One region of the Myxosarcina sp. GI1 genome, then DNA from elsewhere that is predicted to be linked to it. Evidence: riboswitches for the same ligand, from Rfam matches in the RefSeq annotation. Region 1 holds a riboswitch; the other holds the start of a gene.
The links. Region 1 has a riboswitch for cobalamin ahead of KV40_RS21900 (sirohydrochlorin chelatase). Riboswitches for the same ligand answer to the same signal wherever they lie in the genome.
Positions count from the first base shown of each region.

Region 2: it holds a riboswitch for cobalamin, as region 1 does, so the genes downstream of both, KV40_RS08515 (HupE/UreJ family protein) here and KV40_RS21900 (sirohydrochlorin chelatase) in region 1, are expected to answer to the same signal.

Region 1 covers NZ_JRFE01000026.1:352,814-357,687, reverse strand. The annotation lists gene hpsU (hormogonium polysaccharide biosynthesis acetyltransferase HpsU) at 1-278, shown strand, start outside; gene KV40_RS21915 (hypothetical protein) at 343-1,128, shown strand; gene KV40_RS21910 (glucose 1-dehydrogenase) at 1,229-2,038, shown strand; cobalamin riboswitch at 2,216-2,367, shown strand; gene KV40_RS21900 (sirohydrochlorin chelatase) at 2,614-3,600, shown strand; gene mazG (nucleoside triphosphate pyrophosphohydrolase) at 3,761-4,600, shown strand; gene KV40_RS21890 (FAD-binding oxidoreductase) at 4,587-4,874, shown strand, end outside.
Region 2 covers NZ_JRFE01000014.1:363,102-367,975, forward strand. The annotation lists gene KV40_RS08505 (COP23 domain-containing protein) at 1-413, opposite strand, end outside; gene cobW (cobalamin biosynthesis protein CobW) at 590-1,627, opposite strand; gene KV40_RS08515 (HupE/UreJ family protein) at 1,678-2,352, opposite strand; cobalamin riboswitch at 2,381-2,528, opposite strand; gene argJ (bifunctional ornithine acetyltransferase/N-acetylglutamate synthase) at 2,588-3,829, shown strand; gene KV40_RS08525 (DUF2267 domain-containing protein) at 3,952-4,800, opposite strand.

The sequences.
Region 1 (4,874 bases):
GTGTCGATCGCATCGAAATTGGTTGTCATGCAGTTGTTTCTCAAAAGTCTTATCTTTGTACTGGTAGTCACGATATTAATAAGATTTCTTTTGACCTAATTATCAAACCAATTCATATCGGTAATGGAGCCTGGATCGCTACGGACTGTTTTGTTGGTGCTGGAGTGACAATTGGTGCTAACAGCGTTATCGGTGCCAGAAGTAGCGTCTTTCGCGATATTCCTAACAGACAAATAGCCTGGGGAACTCCCTGTATAGCTCGTTATGAGAGAAAATAGAAATCAATGCGTAACAGCTTATTTTGCTTGTGTCAAAATTAAAGGGTAGCAATTGTAATTACTCATGGACGTTCGCCCTCGCTCGAAAAGTAAAAAACCCTCGCTGCGACAGATAGTTAATTTAGTATTTGTCATTGCAGCTTTTGGTACTAATGTCTGGGCAAATATTAGTCCTCCCCAGGGATTGACTATTGGCGAAATCTCCAACGAACTCTTTAGCAATATTTTAATTACTCCTGCTAATTATGCCTTTGCCATTTGGGGCTTAATTTACTTGGGTTTGATTGGTTTTGCCATCAATCAGGTATTACCTTCAGAAAAATACGATCCTTTGCTACAAAAAATCGGCTATTCGGTGGCGATCGCTTCAATCGCACAGATTATTTGGGTATTTTGCTTTTTAAACCGTCAGTTTACCTGGTCTTTTGTATTGATGTTGGCGATTTTATTGCCTCTAATTGGTGGATACTGGCGTTTGTTGAGAAGCGATCGCACTTTCTCTTTCAGGCAAAAATGGTTAATTTACTATCCCCTCAGTATTTATCTAGCATGGATTAACGTCGCTACAATCGTCAATGGAGCAACTGTTTTAACCACTTGGGAGTGGAACGGTTGGGGTCTCAGTCCTCAAGTTTGGACGATAATTATGGTGATAATTGGGGCATTAATTACCATTGCCGCAGCTACACCCAAAACTAATTTTGCCTATGGCGGAGTGTTTGTTTGGGCAGCAGTAGCGATCGCCGTTCGTAACTGGAATAATTTTGCGATTGCTGCCGTAGCAATGGGTAGTGCCAGTGCGGTAGTTTTAGTATTGTTGTTTAAGTGGATAAGTAGTTCTAAAGCCTAAATTTATAACTTCAGCAAGATTTCTTAACTACCTGGCTTTAATTAAATAGGTTTAGTCAAATTTGTAAAATAATAGCTTCCACGTACGCTTAATTGAAATAATGAAAGGTTTAAAAGGAAAAAACGTCTTAGTGACGGGTGCAACTTCGGGGATTGGTAAAGCGATCGCCGCCCGTTTTGCTGTAGAGGGAGCTAATATTGCTATTAACTATCGCAACGATCCAGAAAAAGCCGAGGATACCGAAAAGCTAATTGAGGAGATGTGTTCTCAGGTTAAAGGCTGCGGTGGCAAAGAAATGCGGGTAGAAGGAGATGTCTCTCAAGAGCAAGATATTATTAGAATGTGCGATGAGGTAATTAGCAAATTTGGTAGCATAGACATTTTAATAAACAATGCTGGTATTCAAATCGCTGCCGATTCTCACAAGCTTTCAGCAGATGACTTAGATAAAGTATTGTCCGTCAATCTTAGAGGCAGCTTTCTCTGTGCTAGAGAAGTAATCAAACATTTTTTAGAGCGCGGTAATGGCGGCATTATTATCAACGTCTCCAGCGTCCACGAAATTATTCCTCGTCCTCAATATGTTAGCTACTCGATGAGTAAAGGGGGCATGGAAAACATGACTAAAACCTTAGCATTAGAATATGCACCCAAAGGCATTAGAGTTAATGCGATCGCTCCAGGGGCAACAGAAACACCGATCAATGAGTGGTCTAACGATCCTCAAAAGAAACAAAAGATTGTCAGCCATATTCCTTTAGGTAGAACAGGTAATACCGAAGAAATGGCAGCCATAACCGCTTTTTTGGCTTCTGATGATGCTTCTTACATTACAGGACAAACTATATTTATTGACGGTGGCTTGACTCTCTATGCCGATTTTCTCAAGCCTTGGTCAGCTGGCGAGTAAAATCTAGGCGTTGCATGATAATGGGATGATGGAGCAAAAGTAGCAAGTAACAAGTGCTATAAAATAAAATCTAGATGACAGATAAAGAAAGTTTTTAAATAGATAATCGAAAATTATCCTGTAAATATGCAACGCTAAAATCTAAACTTAATTTTTGTTTTTTTGCGATCGCATTAAGTCTACAATATAAAAATCGGTTTTGATGGGGAACAGCCATCAAAAGTAAAGGGGAAAGTTTGGTGCAAATCCAACGCTGTCCCGCAACTGTGATGGGATTGGATAAAAAAAATCTCTTAGTCAGAATGCCCGCCGATAAATACAGTCCACTTACTCATACGTATATCTGCGAGGTACAGATGATCGATCTTTTTATAGCTTTAATTAACAATTATCTGGCTACGATTTTTTTTCACGCTTTACCATCTATAACTATTTAGATCTTGGTAATCGCACTAATAATTAATTACGCGAGAACTGCTTTACGGGCAAGACATTGCCCTGCCCAAAAGTTAATAATATTTCTGCAAATAAACCAAAAATTCATCACTTCGACTAACTGGAGCTAAATAAAATAGATGGTTATTGCCAATTCCGCAACTAAATTTAACTCACTTCAATTACCACCACTACCACACAACAGACCTTTACTGGCGATCGGACACGGTACGAGAAATCAACGAGGCAGACAAACTTTCCTCGATTTCGTAAACATCTACCAACAATTAGATACTTCTCGCCCCGTAATTCCCTGTTTTTTAGAATTGACCGAACCGAGTATAGAACAGGGAGTAGCAGCCTGTGTCGAACGAGGCTATACAGAGATTACTGCACTGCCAATTTTACTATTTGCTGCCAGACATAATAAATTTGACGTAACTAACGAATTAGACAGGACGCGATCGCTCTATCCACAGTTAAACTTTAGTTACGGTCGTCATTTTGGCATCAATCCCAAGATTCTAGAACTATGGCGCGATCGGCTAGCAGACTTGGATACACCACAACATAATCCGCATCAGATTTCTCGTTCCGACACCGTACTATTGTTTGTCGGGCGTGGTTCTAGCGACCCCGATGCTAATGGCGATGTCTGCAAGCTAGCCAGAATAGTTTGGGAAGGTAGTGGCTACAAGACGGTAGAAATTTGCTTTATTGGCATTAGCCATCCCCGTTTGGAAGAAGGTTTTAGACGAGCTTATTTATACCAACCCAAACGCATTATCGTTTTGCCGTATTTTTTGTTTACAGGCACCTTAATGGAAAAGATTTATAACATTACCGCTTTACAACAAGAGCAATATCCAGACATAGATTTTACTTGTTTGCCAGAAATGGGTATTGCATCGCAGCTGTTAGAGGTGATGAGAGAGCGAGAAATAGAGGCACAGTTGGGTAAGGTAGCAATGAATTGTGAAATGTGTAAGTTTCGCCTTTCTGCGATCGCAGAAGATGGAGGGCACCATCACGGACATCATCATCACGGACACCATCATAATCATAGTCATAGCGACCCTTACGCTCAACCAAAAGATTACCACCAGCGTATTTGGCAAACGCCTTAACGTAAGCTTATGGTATTACTAAATAGCAAAATTAAGATTTAAGCGATTGGCGATTGCGTAGCAAGTCCTTCGGTCTCAGCCAGCGCGCAGAGCGCGATCGCATATAATCAGAAAAAGCTTTATCTTATAGAAGTATGTTTTGCTTTCTTAATAAAATAAGATGAGTTTTCAATCGGCAACTTATAGTTCGGTATTAGTCGCTTTACAGCGTTTAATTGAGGTAGTAGCGCAGTTGCGATCGCCCGATGGTGGTTGTCCCTGGGATTTGGCGCAAACGCCACAAACTTTAGTCCCTTATGTCATTGAAGAAGCTTACGAAGTGGTAGATGCTATTAATAGTGGCGACAAAGATGCGATCGCTGAAGAATTGGGAGATTTGCTGCTACAGGTAATCTTACAAACACAAATCGCTAGCGAACGGGATGATTTTACCTTAGAAGAAGTAGCAGAGGGAATTACAGAAAAACTAATTCGCCGTCATCCTCATGTATTCGGCGATATTAAAGTTAATAGTGCGGCTGAGGTCAATCAGAATTGGGAACAAATTAAGGCTTTAGAAAAAGGGATAACCCCAGAACAGGCACAATTACTAAGTCGCAAATTAGAGCGTTATGCTCGTAGCCTACCGCCTCTAATGGCGGGCATGAAAATCTCTAGAAAAGCAGCAGCAGCGGGTTTTGAATGGGAAAATATTGCTGGAGTTTGGTTGAAGTTTGATGAGGAGTTAGCAGAATTCAAACAGGCTTTGACTGCTGAAGATAAAGAACATCAGCAAGCAGAATTAGGAGATTTATTGTTTACAATAATCAATGTCGCACGCTGGTACGATCTCGATCCCTTTGAAGCTTTACAGGGAACCAACCGCCGCTTTATTAGCAGGTTAAAACTGATGGAGCAATCTGCTTCGCGTCCTTTAAACGATTGTGACATTGACGAACTAGAAACTCTTTGGCAACAGGCAAAAGCAGAATTGGAAGAACAAAAAAATAATGACCTATGACTGGATTATAATTGGCGCGGGAATTTCTGGCGCATCGCTAGCTTACGAACTCAGCCAACAAAAGTTTAAGGTGTTGGTGTTAGAAAAAGATCCCATTCCCGATAATGCTACCGTATATAGTTATGGGGGGTTGGCTTATTGGTCGGGAACGGATGAATTAACCAGACAGTTAGGTAGAGAAGGAATCGAGCTACATCGCCAGCTTACGGAAGAATTAGGTCAAGATACAGAATTTAGAGAGCTAGATCTAGTTTTAACTATCGATCGCGATGCA
Region 2 (4,874 bases), on a different contig from region 1:
CGAAAATCAACTAATCTAACTAAGGTTGCTTCTGGATCTGTTCCTTGTTTGAGAGTAATCAAGACATTCTTGTCTGGACATGTACCGCTACTAGAGTCGGCAACGCAGATTACTGGCTGTTGATTGACGTTACCCGTACGAATATACTTTAAATTTCCTTTATCCAGAAATTGTTGAAAACGCTGGGAAATTGCCAGGCATCTTTTTTGCGGAGTCCAGTCATTAGCAAAGGAATTTGCCCACTCAATCAGAGTTACTCTACCTCTGGGAGTGTTGACAAAAGTATTCCACTTACCGTTAAGCTGGGCGCAGTAGTAGGTATTATTTCTAGCTGAGGTAGCTGAGGGAAAAGCGATCGCGCTTCCTAAAACAACGCTTACTCCAGCAAGCATTCCAACTAAAGATCTTATCATGGCTTTCAATCTCAATTAATCTACTAATAGTTAATATTACGCAGAATATAGCGATATGTATTATTTATACTCACATTTAGAAATCGTTTTGCTCGGTCATGACAGTAAATATACTGTCCACTCAAAGAGTACTGGAAAATTTACGAGGTTTTCTTAGATCTCTCGTCTACTGAGCGTTACTCATTTAAAATAGCGGCTTCTACCTGTTCTCGCTCTAAATTACGTCCGATAACTACCAAACGAGTTTGACGAAGTTCGTCACCTTGCCACAGGCGATCGTAAAAGCGGTCGAAACGATTGCCAACACCTTGAATTACCAGACGCATGGGTTTTGTCGCTACATTAACAAAGCCTTTGATGCGATAGATTTCATGCTGTAGCAATAGCTGTTGTAATCGTTCGATTAAAATATTTGGTTCGAAGCTGCGATCGCAGACAATTTCTACTGCTTTAATATCATCGTCGTGTTCGTGGTCTGCTTCATCATCATGATGGGAGGGGCGATCGCTTAGATTATCCTCTACCGCAGCATTAAACCCGAGTAAAAGATCGGCAGCGATTTGTCCCCGTTCGGCGACGACAATTTTAACTCTCGGCGATAAGTCTTGCTTCAGCAGAGTTTTAATCCTCTCTACATCGGCAGCATTTACCAAGTCGGTTTTAGTTAACAGTACTAAGTCGGCACAGGCTAACTGATCTTCAAATAGTTCTTCGAGGGGAGTTTCGTGTTCTAGATTGGGATCGGCTTGACGCTGTGCTTCTAATGCCGCTAAATCTCCAGCGATCGCTCCATTGGCTAATGCCTGACAATCTACTACCGTAACCACTCCATCGACCGTAGCACTATTACGAATCTCGAACCAGCTAAAAGCGCGCACCAGAGGTTTTGGTAATGCCAGTCCCGAAGTTTCGATTAGCAAACAGTCTATTTTGTCTCTACGTTTGAGTAGTTCCTGCATAGTTGGATAAAACTCCTCTTGTACCGTACAGCACAGACAACCATTGGTTAGCTCGATAATATTCCCGTCAGGAGTTTCTTCCTCATCGCAAACTTGACAAGAGCGTAAAAGATCGCCGTCTATTCCTACCTCGCCAAATTCATTGACTATAACGGCAATCTTTCTTCCTTGATTATTTTGTAGCAAATGACGCACTAAAGTCGTTTTCCCCGCGCCGAGAAAACCTGAAATTACAGTTACGGGTATTTTGTGCATTTTATTTTGTTAGTAGTTAATGGTTGGTAGTTGGTTGACGATTGCTCGTCTTAACTTATTAATGTATTAGCTAAAAAAGCTACGCCGATACCGCAGATTGTAAAACCTGCAAATCGTAGGTTTAGATTAGAAGTATTATCGGACAAAGAATTTCTACTAATTACCAATCTTCCGATAGTAAAGACAGTCGCGCTTATAACTAGCTGAATCAAACAAAAGCCCAATAGATAACCACTCAAAGCGGTAGTTTCTGCACCAACTATTGATTCGCCGTAAGCATAACCGTGAAAAATTCCTGCTATGACGGTAAAGACAATTAACAAACCTGAATCAACTAAATTTTTTTGAGCCAAGAAAATTCCAACGATCGATACAGAACCAGTAATAATTACTTCTGGTAAAAACAAATCTATGCTTAATAAATGAATTCCCGTTCCTATTGCTGTGGCAGTAATGAAAACCAAGGGAATTACGCCTAATTTGTTGCTTAAAGCGGCTAACAATCCAATCGCAGCTACAAAAGCCAAGTGCTCTAAACCTATAACTGGATGAGCCAATCCTGACAAAAATCCTTCAGCAAAATTATCAGGAAGTATACCACCCATAGCGTGATGAGCTTGGGCGGGTTCGATTGCTATAAAGATAAACAGTAACCAACTAAAAATTGCTAAAGCGATCGCGCTAATTTTTTTTAGCGATCGCGCTACAAACGATAGAGCAGACATTATCCGTACCTCGCAGATATGTTCGAGCGAATTTTTGATTTTTATCGGCGGGCATCCTGACTTAGAGTATCGCAAAGATCTCTTTACAGTTGCGGGACAGCGTCAGATTTGCACTGAACTTTCCCCTTCACTCCTGATGGCTGACCCCCATCAGAACCGATATCGCAGACAAATATAAACCTACCATAAGATTGGTATAATCAGCTTTAAATCGAAGTTCAAATTATTATCGATCATGGCAGACTGGCAGACAGTAAGCGGTGGCATAACTGCACCCAAAGGATTCAAAGCGGCAGGGATCGCCGCAGGATTAAAAGCTTCGGGGGCAAAGGATTTAGCCCTGATTTTATCAGAATCTGAAGCGATCGCCGCTGGAGTATTTACCACTACCCAAGTAAGAGCCGCTTGTGTCGATTATTGTCGGAAGCGTCTGCAAGCCAAGGCTAGTGCCAGAGCAATTTTATGTAACGCAGGACAGGCTAATGCTGCCACGGGCGAAGCGGGTTGGAAAGACGCTCGGTTGTGTGCCGAACTACTAGGTAGAGAATTAAATATTGCTGAAGATTCGATTTTACTCGCATCAACGGGGGTTATCGGTCAGAGAATCAAAATAGAAGCTTTATCTCAAAGCTTACCCCAATTAGTTGCTGCTGCTTCTCTAGAAGGAGGTAAAGATGCTGCCGAAGCTATTGTAACTACCGATCTGGTAACTAAAGAAATTGCTTTAGAAACTACAATTGAAGGTCGTCCCGTCAGAATTGGCGGTATAGCCAAAGGTTCGGGCATGATTCATCCCAACATGGCGACTATGCTGGCATTTGTTACCTGTGATGCGGCAGTTTCGACTCAGCTATGGCAGCAGATGCTCAAGCGAGCCGCTAACAAAAGCTTCAATCAAGTTACTGTAGATGGGGACACTAGCACCAACGATACTTTATTAGCTTTGGCTAATGGGCAATCTCGCACCTCAGCAATTACCGAAAAAAGCAAAAATGCCGAAAAATTAGAGGCAATGTTAACCGCAGTCTGCCAACATTTAGCCAAAGCGATCGCTCGCGATGGTGAAGGAGCGACATGTTTGATAGAAGTACGAGTATCGGGAGCTAATGATGATAAAGCTGCCTCGGCAATAGCTAAAACTATTGCTGGCTCGTCTTTAGTCAAATCGGCAGTTTTTGGACGCGATCCTAACTGGGGCAGAATTGCTGCTGCCGCAGGTAGGGCAGGAGTTAAATTTCACCAGGACGAACTAAACATAAGGCTGGGCGATTTGCAACTCATGCAAAACGGACAACCTCTTCCTTTCGATCGCGCTGCGGCTAGTAACTATCTCAGACAAGCCGCCGCAGGAGAATATTTGCAAAACGACACGGTATTAATTGAGGTTTCGATCGGAGTTGGTAGTGGAACCAGTGTCGCCTGGGGTTGCGATTTGACTTATAAATATGTAGAGATTAATGCTGAATATACAACTTAAATAGAGGTAGAGGAGTAGAAAAGGTTTTAGGTACTAGTAGGGACTGGGGGACTAGGGGAACTCTCTAGTAGAGTGAAGCCTCCCCGTCTCTTATGACTTCCTACTTTCTACTTCCTACTTTATTAAGCTGCTTCCCAAAGTTCTTTAATTTTTCCTGGAAGAAACTCAGCAATTTCATTCGCTCTTTCTGCTGATAATTCACCTTTGGTGGCAGAAAAGATTGCTTTGATTACTTTCTCGCTATCTGTACCTTTTGGTAGTCCTCCTTCTTGTTTGACTCGAAAGAAGAAAGTTTCGTCGTCGAATTTTAACGGCGGACGAACTTTACTCAACCAGGATACGATTGGATTTTCGTCTTTCCACAGTTGGGCAATTTCTTCCTGCAATCTTTTTTGGTCGGTAGGTTCGGCAGGATCGTGCAGTTCCGACTCTACGTTTTCGGCAGCTTCAGTAGTCATCAAGTCTCGCATGGTGCGATAGACTACAGTGACTAAATCTCTAGCATCAAATATATCTGGCAGTTCGGCTTTGAGAGCAACTTCTTCGAGAAAAGGAGTGTCTCGGTCGACAATTTGTGACGATGGTCCCGAACCCAATGATTCTGGAGGTTTTTCTTCCATGCGATCGAGCATTTTTTGACCTTTATCGGTTAATTCAGCGCGATTGAACCTAATTAAATGCGGCAGTGGTCCGTCGGGTGCGCCCAAAGTGTTAGCAATACTAAAGTCTACTTCGTCTGAATCGATAACATCTGGTACATCTTCCTGATTGGCATAGGCATTGCCTGTAAAATCAGCTTCGATATATTTTTTTTGATTGAGATAATCTAAATGACCGAGAAAATCAGATACGGTCATATTTCTACCAGTAAAATCCGTACTGCTAAAATCTACCCTGTTATCATTGCCTTCTCCTGCTTTAATTTTTTGTAGCAGGATGTACATAATGTCCTCTTTTAAATTAATAGGCATATCTTTTCTTTTATGAATTCTGTATTTATTTTTTGCTAAATCGAGTCCTTTGGCAATAGTTAAATTTATTTATA